DNA from 2 places in the Tepidibacter sp. Z1-5 genome. Region 2 is predicted to be linked to the other one. Evidence: a T-box and tRNA genes for the amino acid it is inferred to sense, from the RefSeq annotation. Region 2 holds a T-box; the other holds one or more tRNA genes.
What was found. A T-box is a leader RNA that pairs with one kind of tRNA and senses whether it is charged. The one in region 2 lies ahead of argS (arginine--tRNA ligase), so its partner is inferred to be a tRNA-Arg.
Positions count from the first base shown of each region.

Region 1: it has a tRNA-Arg gene. The T-box ahead of argS (arginine--tRNA ligase) is inferred to sense a tRNA for this amino acid. The anticodon was not compared.

Region 1 covers NZ_JBBMMD010000082.1:47,438-55,282, reverse strand. The annotation lists gene hpdA (4-hydroxyphenylacetate decarboxylase activase) at 1-370, opposite strand, end outside; gene WJW32_RS14430 (MFS transporter) at 459-1,736, opposite strand; gene hpdC (4-hydroxyphenylacetate decarboxylase small subunit) at 1,818-2,075, opposite strand; gene hpdB (4-hydroxyphenylacetate decarboxylase large subunit) at 2,081-4,804, opposite strand; gene WJW32_RS14415 (hypothetical protein) at 4,927-5,262, opposite strand; gene WJW32_RS14410 (hypothetical protein) at 5,594-5,812, opposite strand; tRNA gene WJW32_RS14405 (tRNA-Arg) at 6,082-6,158, opposite strand; gene WJW32_RS14400 (hypothetical protein) at 7,171-7,368, shown strand; gene WJW32_RS14395 (hypothetical protein) at 7,498-7,695, shown strand; gene WJW32_RS14965 (ATP-binding protein) at 7,762-7,845, shown strand, end outside.
Region 2 covers NZ_JBBMMD010000035.1:31,270-41,623, reverse strand. The annotation lists gene WJW32_RS07530 (endonuclease MutS2) at 1-558, shown strand, start outside; gene WJW32_RS07525 (DUF523 domain-containing protein) at 570-1,025, shown strand; gene WJW32_RS07520 (alpha-hydroxy-acid oxidizing protein) at 1,027-2,052, shown strand; T-box leader at 2,107-2,324, shown strand; gene argS (arginine--tRNA ligase) at 2,408-4,108, shown strand; gene WJW32_RS07510 (hypothetical protein) at 4,311-5,246, shown strand; gene WJW32_RS07505 (hypothetical protein) at 5,516-5,710, opposite strand; gene WJW32_RS07500 (zinc dependent phospholipase C family protein) at 5,900-6,484, opposite strand; gene WJW32_RS07495 (B12-binding domain-containing radical SAM protein) at 6,662-8,419, shown strand; gene WJW32_RS07490 (tetratricopeptide repeat protein) at 8,431-9,564, shown strand; gene WJW32_RS07485 (NAD(P)-dependent oxidoreductase) at 9,565-10,354, opposite strand, start outside.

The DNA.
Region 1 (7,845 bases), on a different contig from region 2:
GAGAATCTCTACTAAGTATTTTCATTACTTCATTAACACTGTATTCTTTACCACATAGTTTAAATGCATCATAGTAACACTTCAAGCTACATTCAAATGTATCACAATCTTTGCATATATTCCAATTTAACGTAGGCATATCATTAAATGTAAGACTGCCATGAGGACATGCATTTTCACAAATAGTACATCCCTTTTTATATTTACAACTACTTTCACTAAACATTATATGTGGCTTTAAAATCCAGCTTTCAGGATTTGCGCACCATTCGCATCTTAAAGGACATCCATTCATAAAAACCGTAGTCCTACATCCAGGTCCATCATGTACTGAAAAACTCTGTATATCAAATACTATTCCCTTATCCATTTTAATTCCCTCACTTTCACTTTAGGCATCTTCAAAAAAAAATAACAAGTCAGTATACTACTATTTGACTTGTTATTTTTTTAATGTCTTAATCCTTGTCTATAGATAATGGAAGAAGCATTGCCACTATGGCAGATATTGCAAATGATGCCATGGCAAACTTTAATGAATTATAATAACTTCCAGATACGTCATATAAATAAGCGCCCATAAAGCTTCCAAGTGCAGGTCCTATACCCATAACTATAAGAGTTGATAGTCCCCATATTTTACCAAAAGTCTTATTTCCATAAACAGATGCTGCATATCCTGCAACTCCACCAGGTTCAATCGCCCAATATACAGCAAATATTATACACGATACTATACTAAGAGTTACTGCACCTTTTCCTGTCATCAAAGCAATACATGCTATAACTCCCATTAGAGGGGCGAATATTAACATATATTTTCTACCTTTTGTTTCATGGTTTAGCTTTGTTACCATCTTATCTGCTACAATTCCCATTAAAGGCATTGTAAGTATTCCAGCTATTCCTATTGCAACATAAAGGTTAGTAGCTGTAGATAAAGATAAATTACAATCTGCCATCCAATACTTTACAATCTGAGTCCAAACTAAAAACTCAGCAACCATACTAGTCAAAAATGCTATTATAGAACCCCATATAGGGAATGTAGAGAAAGCTTGTTTTATACTCCATTCTCTATCATTTACATTATTTTTCTTAACTTTTAATGTATCCATGCCAAAAGGCTGAAGTCCATAGTACTGAGGATTTTTCTTTGCAACACAAGTAGCTATTATTAAAGCTATTAATACTACAAGAGATAATATTCTCATAGCAAATCTCCAGTCCATAGTTGCAAGAACCTGTTTAGCTCCAAGACTTAGTACAACCTGTGCAACAGGAGCACCCATAAAAGCTATACCCCACATAGTTGCATATGCCTTACCTACATACCATTTTCTAACTGATACCGTTGACGATACCCAAAGCATACCTGTTCCTATTCCTGCGAATACAGCATATGGAATCAAATATGACATATATGTTTTAGCAAAGCTTGTTACCAAAAATCCTAAGGAACCACTTAGAGCACCTAAAAAATAAGCAGGTTTAGTTCCCCATTTATCTATTATCATTCCACTAAAGAATGCAGTTATCGCATAAACGCTCATCATAAGTGAATAACCTAAAGTTAATTCAGATGCACTCCAGCCAAGATCTTTTGCCATAGGCCCTTGAAGTACAGAAAAAGTAGCTCTATAACCAAACAAACAAAATACTGCAAGCCAAGATGCAAGAACTACCATGTACCCTAGGTGTTTTGCTTCCTTTTCACTTACTCTGCTCTCTAGCATTCAATATCAATCCTTCCAATTTAGGCATATGAAAATAATTATTTAACTTGTTATTTATTTTCATATGCCCTATTTGCTATATTATTTTTTTAACTCATGTGAATTACATGTTACAGCATTTAAATCTCCATATGTCCAATTGTCTTTATCAAGACCTGTGCACATTCCCAGTTCATCTTTATCAGAGTTTTTAAAGTGAGAACAATTTCTACATTTAGGACATAGTTCAAATGCTTCACATACATCAGAATCTATATTAATCATATTTCCTGTAATTCTGCAAATTCCCTTTGCAGCATCCATAGGTGAAAAATTCAAACAATCATTGTGTTTTAACATAATCTCTACACTCCTTCATATTCTGTTCTTGAAATAACTTCATCTTGAATAGGCTTACCTATTTCACACCAGTATTGTGTAAATCCTGCAACTCTTACCATAAGATCTCTGTAATTATCAGGATTTTCTTGTGCATCTCTTAATACTTTAGAGTCGACTATATTGTATTGTATATGAAATCCTCCTTTTCTCATATATGAACGTGTTAGATCTAATAAATGCTTAGTTCCCTGCTCTCCTCTTAATGCACTTGGATGTATCTTCATATTCATCTGAGAGTTTTGAGAATTTGAATGATCCCAAACTGTAGCTGATTCAAATAAAGCATAAGGTCCATTTTTATCAGTTCCAGGATAAGCAGACATTGAACCATCTGAATATGTTGTTCCTGCAAGTCTTCCATCTGCTGTAGCAAGAGTTGCAGCACCTTGTGCTCCATGAGTTGAAACTGATATTTGACAAGCATACATAGGTTTTGCATAAAGTGATATTGCAGTCTTTGACATTTCACAGAACCAATCTTCATATCCCTTGAGTATACTATCTGCATAAGGGTTGTCATTACCATACTTAGGAGCCATTAAGCATTCTCCGTATATATCATCATATTTTCCACTAGTATCTACTTTTTCTTGATCCATCATTGAGAAATTTCTTGTTTCAAGAGCATTTCTAAATCCAAAGTTATTCGTCATAGCATCTGTTAACTGTTCAAGCGTAAACTTCTTATCATCATATACTATCTTTTTGATTCCAGCTAATGAGTTTACCATAGTTACAGTTCCACAACTCTCAACATTAAATGTAGCATTGTATCTATATCCCATATTACCTATATGCTGTCCTTTAGCTAGACAATCTGGTTTTAAGAAAGAGTTCACAACAGACATATTTTGCTTACGCCATATATCATGTTGAACATTGTTAGTTTTAGCTAAAACATCAACTGCTTTTTCATAATACATCTTAAATGTATCAACTAATTCTTCATAAGTTTCAAGTTTTCTATTATGAGGCTCAAATACTTTGATTCCTGTTCTTTTATCTATTCCATTAGTAAGTACTAATTCCAACACCTTAGGATTTGCTATAAAGTGAACTCCAACACTTGTAGGTTGACCTGCTCCTCCAGGTATTTTATATTTCTTACCGTTTAAATCTAGTTCTTTCCAACATCCTGGCGATGTTTCAAGACATCCTCCTATTGCAAAAGATCTAGCTTCTTCAATAGTCATTCCCTCAGATGAATATTGATTCATCATGAATTCTATTCCACCTCTATTGTTCATCCATGCTGGATATCCTGCACCAGTTTTATCACATTCTACACATTTTAATAAGAACTTCTCTGGAAGTTTCTCATCATAAAGAACTGATAAAGTAGGCTGAGGTGTTGAGCATGTTATACCAGCTTCAACTATTAACATTTCTAAATCGTTAGTAGCAGACTGTCCATCAGGAGTAAGTCCACCTAAACTTAAGTTGTTAAATGTGTTTCCTGATAAAACTCCTCCAACAACTCCTGTTGATGCAAAGCAGTCTATACATGTAATTTTTATTCTATATAATTCTAAAAGTTCTAATACTTCTTCCTTAGTTATTTTTCCTGATTCAATATCTTGTTCATACCAAGGATATAGTACTTGACCTAATCTTCCTATTGATAATCCAGATATAGCATCTTCATTTAAAACTGAAATATGTAGAGTATATGATAATTGAAGTGCTTCTCTGAATGTAGCTGGCTTTTTATGAGCTATGTTTTCTAAGCAATCAGCTATCTCTTTATATTCTTTTTTATCTACTTCATTCTTAGCTATTTTTTCAAGTCTTCTTGCATGTTTTGAATAATTTAATATCCAATTTTGAATACCCTCTATAGCATGGATTACAGCATCATAGAAATAAAGTCTGTCCATTCCTACTACTCCATCTCCATCAGCATTTCCAGCAACCTCATCCTTACATTCCTTAGCCATTTCTATAAGTTTGTCAAATCCATATTGAAGAGGATAATAGTAGTTTATTACTTCTCTTCCTTGAGGTAGAGTAAATCCTGAATCAAACATACAAACCAAACTTCTCATTATATTTTCTTTAACTGTATAGTCTGGAACCATCTTTTCGTATTTATGTCCTAAATCTTCAACTGATCTTCCTACCCACTCATTCGCAACTTTTAAGAGAACAGGAATTTCTTCTTTTCTCATTCCAAACTTACCAGCAATAGAAACTACATTTCCAAAGCTCTTTGTAACATTTCCTCCACCATGTCCGAATTCACTTAACTCGCCAGCACTTGCACTACCTGTTTCAAGAGCTGCTTTGTATAGTTCACTTTCTTTTGCTACGAAGAAGCTTTCGGAAAGCCATGGCATAGGAAAAGATCCCCTATAGTTATAAGTCTTTTGCATAACAAGCTTTTCACCAGGAATAATATTTGGTGTAAGTCTTGAAAAAGCCTCTTTTAAAGCAAGAGCTCTTCTAACTACTGTAATCTCACCTTCAAGTTCATTAAACTTACGGTTGTACCAATAAGGAAACTCCATATTAGCAGTTGATAATGTATTATAAAATATATCTCTTAACCTCTTAGCTCTTGGAGTTGGTTCTTTTTGCACTTCTCTATCGACCATCTCATCTGGAGCACTTCCTCCATACTGATAATTAATTGACAACCCCTTAGATGCCAAAATATCAGCAAGTTTCATTTTTTTACTATCATCCATCTAACTTACCCCCTTGTAAACTGACTTGCTCTATATATGTATATGATTCTACTTTTTGATTAATTCATTAACTGTTTTAAGTAAAAAAAAATCTTCCTTGGATTATCCAAGAAAGATTCAAACTACATGTCTTTATATTTTTTATAAATTAATTGATTTATATATATAAGAATTACAAAAGATAAAAATACCCATATACCTTTACTATATAAATCAAAAGTATTAACTGCAAATCCATATATTAATGCAAATATTCCAGAGTTTAAATAACTGTAGAACTGATAAGTAAAATACCCTTCCTCACTCTTAAATTTCTTACTTCCAAATATAATTTCACCATTATCATTTTTCTTCAAAACTTCTAAAAGCTTCTTTTGTCTTCTTTCAGACTTTTTAACAGAAAAAGCATAAGCAATACTTATGACTCCAACCAACGCAAATATAAATCCACTCATCATAATATCAACTCCCGTAGCTTTAATATATCTTATTCTACTATTAATATATCTAAAAGTATATATTATTAAGTTAAGTAATAAAACTCACACTCACAAAATTCTACGCTACAACTTGACTGTTCATAATATAACTTTAACTCTTTAACAATGTCTAAAGCAATTTCTGTCCATTTATTAGAATCAAAAATACAGAATTACATATTCCACTTACCTCATAGGTAACTTCTCCACCTAATGGACAACCCCAATTTTCATGGTATATAGTCTTTAATATATTTTATTTTGCCAATAGTGAATATAAATTAAACATTAATTTAGTATTAACTATCTCTCAATCCTTTTTTACAATTAAATATATACCTATAGCTAAACATATCCAAAAAAACACATAAGAATTAATAGGCATATATTTATATGCATAAGCATCACTCCAATATTTACCCGTGGTTTGATCTACATATCTTGCTAGATTTCCTAAAGATCTTTGTAAACTTATAGTCAAAATACTCATTGCAATAATAAATAATCCAATTATTTTTTGAATTTTCATTATACAATCCCCCTATTTAATTTATTTGAGCACTCAATAATAACTATATTTTAGAATATTTTGGAATATTATTTAAATTTTAAAACCATATCTATTTTCTCTTAATTTAACTAACTACCCTGTAAGTATATCGATATCATTAGTATATTTTAAATATGACAAATTCCCAATCAATTACATATAAATTCCAAATGTGTTACTATATATCTTATAAATAAATATAATAAAGCCTTGCAAATTATCTTTGCAAGACTTCATCATTCCTTAAATGGTGTTCCCGGCGGGAATCGAACCCACGACCTACTGCTTAGGAGGCAGTTGCTCTATCCTACTGAGCTACAGAAACATATTATTCTATACCTTCCATTATTTTTACTTAATGTCACTTCTTATCTTACCATAAAATGAATCGCATCTAAACAACAAAAAAAAAGAATTATCTAATTGGTATACCTACACTCTTGATCCCATTCTTGTTTTAGCTTATAAAATATATTTCTTTTTAACTCTAGTATAGCCATAGTCTACAGATTTGTTGCTTTAGGCTATAGTCTAAATAAATGTAGAGGTATTTCATATATTTCTATTTTAAACATGTAAAATTTTTCTAATCGCAGTTGAAATATATATTTATCTGACTTGAAAATAATTAAGTTAAAATAATAAATTTTCAAAAAGAGCTAAAGTACATAAATTCTTTTTAAAAAATAATCATCTTACTATTTACACCGTAACCATTTTAGTAGTTCTCCAAAAAAACAATTTTTTCATAAAAACTATTGACATGTCGGAATTTGAATGTTATTATACATTAAGGTAATTTTCTGAAGAATATGAATTTTCTAAAAACAAATTCAAAATTCAAAATCATTCACAATTTAAATTAGATATTAAGATAATTTATGTTAACCAGAGGGCTTTCATAGTATAAATCTTTTTTGTATACTTAAAGCTTATATAAGTGAAGGTTAGTAAACAAATTATAAAAGGAGGAAATTTGATCATGACTATACTCATACTAAAAAGATTCTTAGAGCAATCATTTATTATTAGAATTATACTTAATAACGTCATTATTAACGGCATTATTGATGTCATTATTAATATCATTGTTAAAGCTATCTTATTCTTCAATAAAAATTTAATATATCTTTTTAATATGAGCTCAGTTCTTGTGAAGAAGGATAAATTGTTGTACGGCGTATATCTATGATATTATATGTCTGCAATTATTTCTTCATATATATTTATGCGATGTTAGTTTCTATTTTTTAAGCATAATAAAGAAAGCTCGTAAAGAGCTTTCTTTTTTTATATAAGAAAAATAATATTTTTATAAAAATAAAGGAGGTAAAAACATGTATAACAAACAAGTAAAATTTAATGATGAAAAAAAAGCAGGGGTTACAAAATTTGAAAAGGTTAATAATAACATTAAGACTTGCAACAGTAATTTTCAGAAACAATCAAACAAAAAATATGCAGATTCAAATTTATTCTATCCAGTTAATTTCATGGGTGTAGGACGTATGTGTGAAGATTGGAGTACTACCTAAGTATAATAAAAATAGCAACTTAGTCCTCATTAGAGGTATAAATTATAATATAGAGATACCCGAAAAAGAGCACGAAAGTTTCCCCACTTAGAAGCTCTTTTTTTATATACTTATTTTGAGGTGAAGATAATGCAAATAAGTATAAATTATAATTTTATAAACACATTAGAAGATTTAAGGCTGCTATCAAAATCATATAAGAAAGGATTAATAATGAAACCAAACATTACAAAGTTAGCAAAGGCATTAAATGGATTCACACCATCTAAGACAAGAAATAAAAGTAGGAAGAATAATCAAAAACAACAATCTTCAAATTTATTATAACAGCAAAATCATAACAGTGCATCAAATAATCGATAAAAAGTTAAATATTAAAGATAATCATAATCTATTTTAGATAGACTTTTACACCACTCATATTTATTTAATATAGCTGGCCCATCCTACCGAATCAAGGATAAATTAAAATATAAG
Region 2 (10,354 bases):
AGAGAGATAGAGAACTTACGAAGAGAAATGAATGAATCTATGAAACATCTTCACTCTAATGTTAAGGATATGATAGTACCTAAGGTTGCTAAAAAAGCTATTAAGAACTTAAAGGCTGGAGATGATGTAAAGGTAGTGACACTTAATCAACAAGGAAGTGTATTATCTGTTGATAATGACAAAAAAGAAGCTTTAGTTCAAATAGGTATTATGAAGATGAACTTACCTTTTGCATCTTTAGAGCAAATAAAGGTTAATAAGAAGGATGTTCTAAAATCGGGTGCAGGTAAAATACTTAAGAAAAAGAGCTTTAATATAAAACAAGAAATTGACTTAAGAGGTATGAATCTTGAGGAAGCCATGGAAGAGGTTGATAAATATTTAGATGATGCTTATCTAGCGGGGATACCAAAGGCTACTATAATACACGGAATAGGAACGGGAGTATTAAAAGCTGGAATGAAGGAAATGTTAAAAAAACATAGACACATAAAGAGCTATAGAGATGGAGTATATGGTGAAGGTGGAGCGGGAGTTACTATAGTTGAATTTAAATAGGAGATGGTAGTATGATTTTGGTTTCTGCTTGCTTAATTGGTGTTGATTGTAAGTACAATGGTGGAAATAATAAAAATGATGGGCTTATGGACTATTTAAAAGATAAAACTGTGATTCCTGTATGTCCTGAACAACTAGGGGGGCTTTGTACCCCTAGGATTCCAGCTGAGATAGTTGGAGGAAATGCTGATGATGTAATAGATGGAAAAGCTAAAGTTATTAACAAAGAAAATCAAGATGTAACTGAGGAATTTTTAAAGGGGGCATATGAGACTTTAAAAATATGTAGAACTTTAGGTGTAAAAAATGCTATATTAAAGGAAAAAAGCCCTTCTTGTGGAATTAATCAAGTATATGATGGAAGTTTTAAATCGAAGATTATAGATGGATATGGAATAACCGCTGCTCTTTTAATAAAGAGCGGTGTAGATTTAAAATCAGAAACATACTTTGAAGGGGGAGAGTAAAATGGACTTAAATGAAGTAAAAAAACTAGCAAGAGAGAGAATGAAAGGCTATTGCGGTCTTTGTAGAGAATGTGATGGAAACTCATGTTCAGGAAAGGTTCCTGGAATGGGAGGAACTAAGACTGGAAGTGCATTTAAGAGAAACTATGAGACTTTAAACAATGTTAAAATAAACTTAAGAACAATACATGATGCAAAAAATCCAAATATGAGTACTGAAATATTTGGTAGAAAAATAGATATACCTTTATTAGCAGCTCCTGTTACAGGAAGTTCTATTAATATGGGTGGATTTTTAACTGAGGATCAGTATAGTGACGATGTAGTTATTGGAAGTATAAATGCAGGAACTTTTGCTATGACTGGAGATAGTGGTAATCCTCAATTTTTCATAGATGGTTTAAATTCTATAAAAAAAGTTGATGGATTTGGAATACCTATAATAAAACCTAGAGATAATGAGAAAATAATAGAAAATATAAGAAAAGCGGAAGAGGTAGGTGCTTTAGCAGTAGGAGTAGATATAGACGGTGCAGGACTGATAACTATGGCACTTCATGGACAACCAGTGGGACCTAAAACAGTAGAAGAATTAAAAGAACTGGTATCATCAACTAAACTTCCTTTTATATTAAAAGGTATAATGACTGCTGACGAAGCTGAGTTAGCTGTTGAAGTAGGAGCTGCTGCTATAGTTGTTTCTAATCATGGCGGAAGAATATTAGATCATACTTTAGGAGTTGCAGAGGTTCTGCCTGAAATATCTAAAAAAGTAAAGGGTAAAATAACTATACTTGCAGATGGGTCTGTAAGACAAGGTGTAGATATATTAAAATATATAGCTCTTGGAGCAGATGCGGTTTTAGCAGCTAGACCTATAATATGGGGGTCGTATGGAGGAAGACAAGAAGGAGTAGAATTAGTTATAAACAATTTCAAAAATGAATTGAAACAAGCTATGATACTTACAGGATGTAATGACATAAAATCGATAAATGAAACAAAAATAGTGAATTTAAATAAATAAAAGTACTTGACTTTATTAAAAAGTTCTGTTATCATACATTATAAAACTGAAATTACAAATTCTATGATAGGAAAAGTAGATATGATGATTGTTTTAGCGAGCTAGTGGTTGGTGAAAGTCTAGCAACATAATCTTATTGAAACGCATCCTTGAGAATGTTTTCTGAAATAAAGTAGGGAAATACGGGTTGTTTACGTTAAAAACATATGAGTGGATATATATAGTATATATCAATAAGAGTGGTAACACGGGATATAACTCTCGTCTCTTTTTTTTAAAGAGATGGGAGTTTTTTGTATTGTATGAATATTCAAAATTATAGCATGATGTGAATTATATATAGGAGGAATGTAGAATGAAGGATTTTAAATTAGAGGTAGCTGATATCATATCGGCACAAGTTTCAGATTTAAGCTTAGAAGAAATTATTTCTTTAATAGAAATACCGCCAAATAAAGATATGGGGGATTATGCTTTTCCATGTTTTAAACTAGCTAAAGTTTTTAGAAAAGCTCCTAATATGATAGCAAATGAGCTTTGTGAAAAGATGGAAAAAACTAATTTAATACAAAGAGTAGAGACAGCAGGGGCTTATATAAACTTCTTTATAGACAAATCTTCTTTAGCTAAGTCAGTAGTTACAGAAGTTTTAGAGAAAAAAGAGGATTATGGTAAGTCTGACATAGGAAAAGGTAAAAAGGTTATAGTTGAGTTCTCATCTCCTAATATAGCTAAGCCTTTTCATATAGGTCATATTAGAACAACTGTAATAGGTAATGCTCTTTACAAGGCGTATAAGACATTAGGATTTGATACTATAAGAATAAATCACTTAGGGGACTATGGAACACAATTTGGTAAGCTTATCGTTGCATTTAAAAAATGGGGAGATGAGGAAGAAGTAAAACAAGCTCCTATTAAGACTTTACTTAAATTATATGTTCAATTCCACGATGAAGCTGAGAAAGATCCGGCAATGGATGACGAAGCTAGAATGTGGTTTAAAAAACTTGAAGATGGGGAAGAAGAAGCGGTTAAATTATGGAAGTGGTTTAGAAAAGTGAGTTTGGAAGAATTCAACAGAGTTTATGATCTGTTAGGAATAGAGTTCGACTCATATGCAGGTGAGAGTTTCTATTCTGATAAAATGCCTAGAATGATAGATATAATGAATGAAAAAGGATTATTAAAAGAATCTAAAGGAGCTAATATAGTAGATCTTGAAGATTATAACATGCCTCCAGCACTTATAACTAAGAGCGATGGATCAACTCTTTACTTAACTAGAGATATAGCAGCTGCAACTTATAGAAAAGAAACATATGATTTTTATAAGAATATATATGTAGTTGGATCTCAACAAATACTTCACTTTAACCAATGGATGAAGGTTGTAGAGCTTATGGGATTTGATTGGGCTAAAGATTGTGTTCACGTTCCATTTGGAATGGTAAGTCTTGAAGAAGGAACTATGTCTACAAGAAAAGGAAGAGTAGTTTTCTTAGAGGATGTTTTAAATAAAGCCATAGATACAACTAAAGAAATAATAAAAAAGAAGAATCCGAATCTTGAAAATATAGATACTGTAGCTAAGCAAATAGGAGTAGGAGCTGTAGTATTCCAAGAATTATCAAATAACAGAATAAAGGATTACACATTCTCTTGGGATAGAACTTTAAACTTTGATGGAGAAACTGGACCTTATGTTCAATATACTCACACTAGAGCTTGTTCTGTTCTTAGAAAGGCAAATGAGGAAGTCAGTGCTGATGTTGATTTTTCTGTATTATCAGATGACGACAGTGTTAATGTAATAAAGGAAATCGGAAACTTCCCGAAGGCTATACAAGATGTAATCAAAAACAACGAGCCTCATATAATAGCTAGATATGTAGTTGACTTAGCACAAGCATTTAATAAGTTCTACCATGACAATGCGATAATAGTAGAAGATGAAAAAGTTAGAAAAGCAAGACTTGCTCTTGTTTTAGCTACAAAGCAAACTATAAAGAACGCACTATCACTACTTGGAGTAGAAGCTCCTGAAAGAATGTAATTTGTCGAAAAATAAAGCTTTACATCTAAAATTATATTATTATATAATAAACATATAAAAAATATAGAATAGTGGCGATTGATTACAATCAATGCTACTACCCCCCCTATGTAGCAGCTTAATAGCTGCTATTTTTTTTGGAATTTGGGAAAGATATTAATATAATAAAACTTTGATTTGATTAAGATTTAGGAGGGTTTATATGGAAAATAGAATAAAAAATTCTTATATATATTCTTTTGTAAATAATAAGAAGTATTTAAACGATTTTATTAAAATAGTTACAAAGTGTTTGATAGATGATAAAACTACAAAAACTGTATATATAGATTATCACAGGTTTAGAGAAGAACTTGTATTTTATAAGTACTATGGGGAACGAAATGATGACTATATATATGATATAACGTATGTACTTCCTATAATACTTTCAAATATAAATTTAGAAAGATCACAAGCTGAAGTTATAAAGAATGTATCGTATTACTGTAAATTACATAAGGAAGATGTGAAAAACTATGATTACATTATTGTTAGTATATCGTATAACTTTTTAATACATACTCTTATAAAGGATAAGAATAAAGATTTTAAAGAATTACTTCAAAATATAAAAGAACATGTAATAGGGTTTGCACTTGATAAAGATATAGATAAAAAGGATATTATAAAATTTGAGAGAAGCAGAATAAAATTTATACAAAAAATAGACAAATGTATAGATGAGAAAATAGAAGAATTAAGAGAAGAAAGTATAATTGATGGATTTTTTAGGATTATATATCAAGTATATGTAAAGGACATTGATGAAAATAATCAAAGTCTTTTAAGTCTTAAAAATTCTATACTCGGTATTTTGGCTTTTGAATTTGATAGTCTGAATATATCAGATTTAAATTTTATAAAATCGTTAGCTGATTATATAATAAGACTTAGAAAATATGAGATACATAAAAAAGAATATACTCAAAATACGCATCCAAGAGAATTGATAGATTTAAATATTGGGGAGTCACTGTACAATCCTATATTGAACAATATAACTGTTATAGATAAGAATATTAAAGATGATAGGCTTCATATAAAAGTAAACTCAAAATCTGGTGAATATGAATTTGAGTTTAAGAAGGTTAATTAATTTAAATTAGTGCTTAAATGAAAAATGAAGTACATTGAAATAACGCTATTTAGTTAATATTTTAATAAAACTAAAGATTATGGCTTATTGAATATCCTAAAAATTCTAAACTCACTACGCTCAGACAACGAATTTTTTTACGGATATTCAAACACCATAATCTAAGTTTTATAGTAAAATGTTTATTCAAAATATCGTTACAAGTGCGGTATTTTCGTAGACATATTTTTGACAACTCGAATACTAACGATGTAAGTATGAATCAATTTTTATTTTTCTAAGAACTTTAAAAAATCATCTTCGCTTGTTTCAGCTAAAAAGCAAAGTTCTTTAACCATACTATTTCTTAAATTAATAAAATCATCTATTTTAGTGTTTTCAAATGTATATTCTAAAGACTTGACTATTAAAAGTAGATCTCTCTTTGAAATTTGATCTATAGATATTTTATCGAATGATTCCATAATAATGAGCTCCTTTCACAACTAAAAGTATTATTATTATTTAATTTTCTATAAAATAGTTTAAAAACCTTCAAAAAATGCAAAAATAATGATGAATAGTGATATTTAAGAAGAAAGAATATAGAACCATATAAAGTCCTATACTATTATACAATAAAGTGAAAGTATAATAACATAGGACTTATTGATTTAAATTGTAATTTTATTAAATGATTCTATTAATGAGTTCTCAACTATTATAATACCAACTGCACTTGATATATTTATAGAACTTGCAACATCATTTTTAAAACCCATTTCATTTTCAGTATAAGAATGGTGAAGTTCTTCTATAAAACTTTTTATATTATCTTTGTCGATTCTTTCTATATATGGAGATTTGACTTTGTTAAGACCTTCAAAGTTTACAAAATGCTTATGTAGGTCTTTTTCATATTTCAAATGTTCAAATAGCTTGTCATGATAATACTCTCGATTGTGATGAGGAAGACAGAAAAAATCAGATAAAAAATGGCTGATAACTCCTAGTTTAGTAGAAAATCTATTTATAGATATGGGGTTTTCTCTAAGTCCGTTATCTATCAATTTTAATATTTCATTCAAAACAAAATCAAAACTTTGATTCTTATAATGTTTTTTCATAGCAAGTCTAGGGGCTACATCTGGTTTCATAGCTCCGTATGATAGCAGTTTAAGATTCAAATCTATATCTAAGTGATTCTTTATATTATAATGTATATGGTTGGCTATAACATTGTGACTTTGAACTAACAAAAGTACCACCTTCTTTTAATTGTGTCTTAATTCTATTGTAAACTAGATGATAACAAATTTCAAATGTAAATGATATATTTACTTTATTTAACAAAATGAGTCTATGTGTATCATTAGACGAATTTTTTCTTTTATGTTAATATATAATGATGTATCATTGTGAAAGGGCGGATTATATTGAAAATACTTTTAACTACTCTTAATTCCAAATTTATTCATACAAATTTAGCTATTAGATATCTAAATAGCTTCTGTAAAGAGTTAGCTGATATTACTGTTGCTGAGTACACTATAAACAACAGTATAGATTATATATTAAAGGAAATTTATAAGCAAAAATCAGATATAGTAGTATTTTCTACATATATATGGAATGTAGATGATACTATAAAAATCTGTAAGAACCTAAAAAAAGTGAGTCCTCATATTAAGATATTACTTGGAGGGCCAGAAGTTTCTTATGATTTTGAAGAATTCATGAAAAAACATGATTGCATAGACTATATAATATATGGAGAAGGAGAACTTACTTTTAGAGAATTCATAGAGTATTCCCTGGGAAAAAAGGATGTTGAGAATATAGATGGTCTTATTTATAGAAATAACGATTCTATAATGGTTAATAAACCAAGACAGCTAATACATGATCTTAACATAATACCCAGTCCATATGAAAATATAGATAAAAAGGAATATGAAAATAGAATCGTATATTACGAAACGTCAAGGGGATGTCCTTTTAATTGTCAATATTGCTTATCATCTACTATAAAGGGGCTTAGATTCTTTGATATAGATAGAGTTAAAATAGAGCTTAAGAAATTGATAGATGCGAATGTTAGACAGGTTAAATTTGTAGATAGAACATTTAATGCAAGAAAAGAATATGCACTTGATATAATGAAATTTATTATGGAAAATGACAATGGGTTTACGAATTTTCATTTTGAGGTAACAGCTCATTTAATAGATGATGATATGTTGGATTTTCTATCAAAGTGCAGTCCTGGACTGTTTCAGTTTGAAATAGGAGTGCAATCTACAAATGAAAAGACTTTAAAAGAGGTAGGAAGAACTCAGAATTTTGAAAGGTTATCTTATGTTGTCAATAAGGTTTCGAGCTTTAAAAATATTCATCAGCATTTAGATTTAATAGCAGGTCTTCCGTATGAAAATTATGAGAGTTTTAGAAATTCATTTAATACGGTATTTAATCTTGATATAGAACAATTACAGCTTGGATTTTTAAAGATGCTAAAGGGTTCTGGTATTAGAAAAAATTCTAAAAAGCACGATTATATATTTAAAGATTATACTCCGTATGAGGTGTTAGGAAATAAGTATATGAGCTATGATGAAATACTAAAGATAAAAGATATAGAAGAAGTTTTGGAGATTTATTATAATTCGAATAATTTCAAGCTATCTATGCATTATATAATAAAAAAATATTACAGTGAAGATGCATTTAAATTATTTGAAGAGTTATCTTCTTATTGGGAAGATAAGGGTTACTTTAAAATGTCACAAGGAAAGAATCAACTATATAAGATATTGTTTGATTTTTATACTGATGTTATAAAGGAAGATGTAGAGATATTTAAGGATGTACTTAAATACGACTATATTTCGCTTGGTAGGGTATCGTCTTTACCTAATATGTTTGACAAAATAGAAATAGATGGTTTTAAGAATAGATGCCATATGTTTTTAAAGAATGAAGAAAATATTATGAAGTATATTCCAAAGTTTGAAAATACTCCAGCTAAAAACATAATTAAATATGTTCACTTTGAACCTTTTAATTATGATGTATTAAAGCTTAAAGAGAATATACGTGAAAAGCTTGATAAAAACTTAAATACTATATTATTCGCTTATGACGTAGATAAAAAGGTATTTGAGAAAAGTAATTCATATAAGATTGTTATTTAGGAGGTATATATATGAAGTTTAATATAGAAAAACATTTATTACTTAAGACTGAGAACTTGGCTTTTTTAAGTATAAAAGAAGATGCGAAACTTCCTCTTAAGGGATATAGTATTCCAAAGGGAGGAATAGAGGCTCCTATACTTAATGAAGAACTAGTTAAAGGAATAAAAGATAGAACAGCAGAAGAAGCTCTAACTTTATCGTCTTTAGCTAATGGGATGATATACATAATAGGTATTGATTCGAACTTTAGATATAATGAAGAATATAAGAAGTTCTTATATTCATTTGATGAAAGAATAGAAGAGTATATAGGTTATATGGGAGTTAAAAAAGCTAATGAAAAAGAGCTAACAGATGCATTGATTTACTTTAAGGCTCTTATAACTTTGAATAAAGATAATATAAATGGTCTTTATAATTATGCTTTAGTGTGTCAAGATATAGCTAAGATTCATGAAAAAAACAAGGAAGAAGAATTGATGAACGACTTTCTTCTTGAAGCTTTAGATAAATTAGAGACTATAGTTGATATAGAGTCTAATTTTGGTCTTGCTTATTATCAGCTTGGATACCATTACTATAATCAAAAACAGTATATAAAAACTAAGATTACTTGGGAGCAAGCTTTGAAATGTGAACTAGATGAAAATAGCGTTATGGAAATAAAAAGTGAGCTAAAAAAGATTGAGGATAAGGTTGATTATGAAGAAGGCTATAATTTAGTATTACAAGGGAATGCAGAGGAAGGTCTTGAAAAACTACTTCCATTAAAGGATGAATATCCTGATTGGTGGAATTTATTATTCTTTATAGGTCTTGCTTATAGACAATTAGGAAATATAAATGAGTCTATACAACACTTTGAAAAAATATTAATTCTTAATCCTACACAGATGGATACTATAGTGGAGATAGGACTTTGCTATGCTGCTATTGGTAACTTAGAAAAATCAATAGAAGAGTTTAAGAAAGCGTTAGAGATAAAAGAAGATCCTGAAGTTATGTGTAATTTGGGAATGGCATATCTTGAAACAGGAAATTTAAATGAAGCTACATTTTATATAGAAAAGGCATTTGCTTTAAATCCTCAGGATGAAGTTACAATAGCTTGCCTTAATGAACTAAAAAAATACGAGAAGTAATTACTTCTCGTATTTTTTCATTATATACTCATCTATAGTCATGGCAACCTTTTTTGATACATTAACAGCTTCAACAACAGTTTTAGCTCCTGTAACAACATCACCAGATGCAAAAACACCATCTCTAGTAGTTCTTCCTAAAGAATCAGTGATTACAAGACCGTATTTATTAAGAGTTATACCTTTTGAAGTAGAGACTATATTAGATTTTGGACCTTGGCTTACAGCAACTATAATAGAATCTGCCTCGAATATATCTTCAGATCCTTCGATTGTAACGACATTTATTCGACCTGATTCGTCCTCTATTTTCTTAGTTCTTATATACTTAACACCCTCATCTACAAACTCTAAAGGAGTTTTAAAAGTTTCAAACTTGACGCCATCTATTTTGGCATACTCTATTTCGTAATTAGTAGCTGACATATCGCATATATCTTTTCTGTACATTACATATACATCTTTACAACCGCGTCTAATAGCAGTTCTTGCAACATCCATAGCTACATTACCAGCTCCTATTACACATACCTTTTCACCTAAATCGTAAACACCTGGGTTTTTTAAATAATCAATAGCATAATGAACATGTCCAAGGCTTTCACCTTTTATATTTAACGTATTTGGATTCCATACACCTGTACCTATAAATATAGCATCATATCCATCTCTTTCAAGGGTATTTAGGTGTATAACAGGACCTATTAAAGTATTTGGGCGTATTTTAACACCTAGTTCAAGTAATTTATCCTTAAGCTTATCCAAAATTATTTTAGGAAGTCTAAACTCT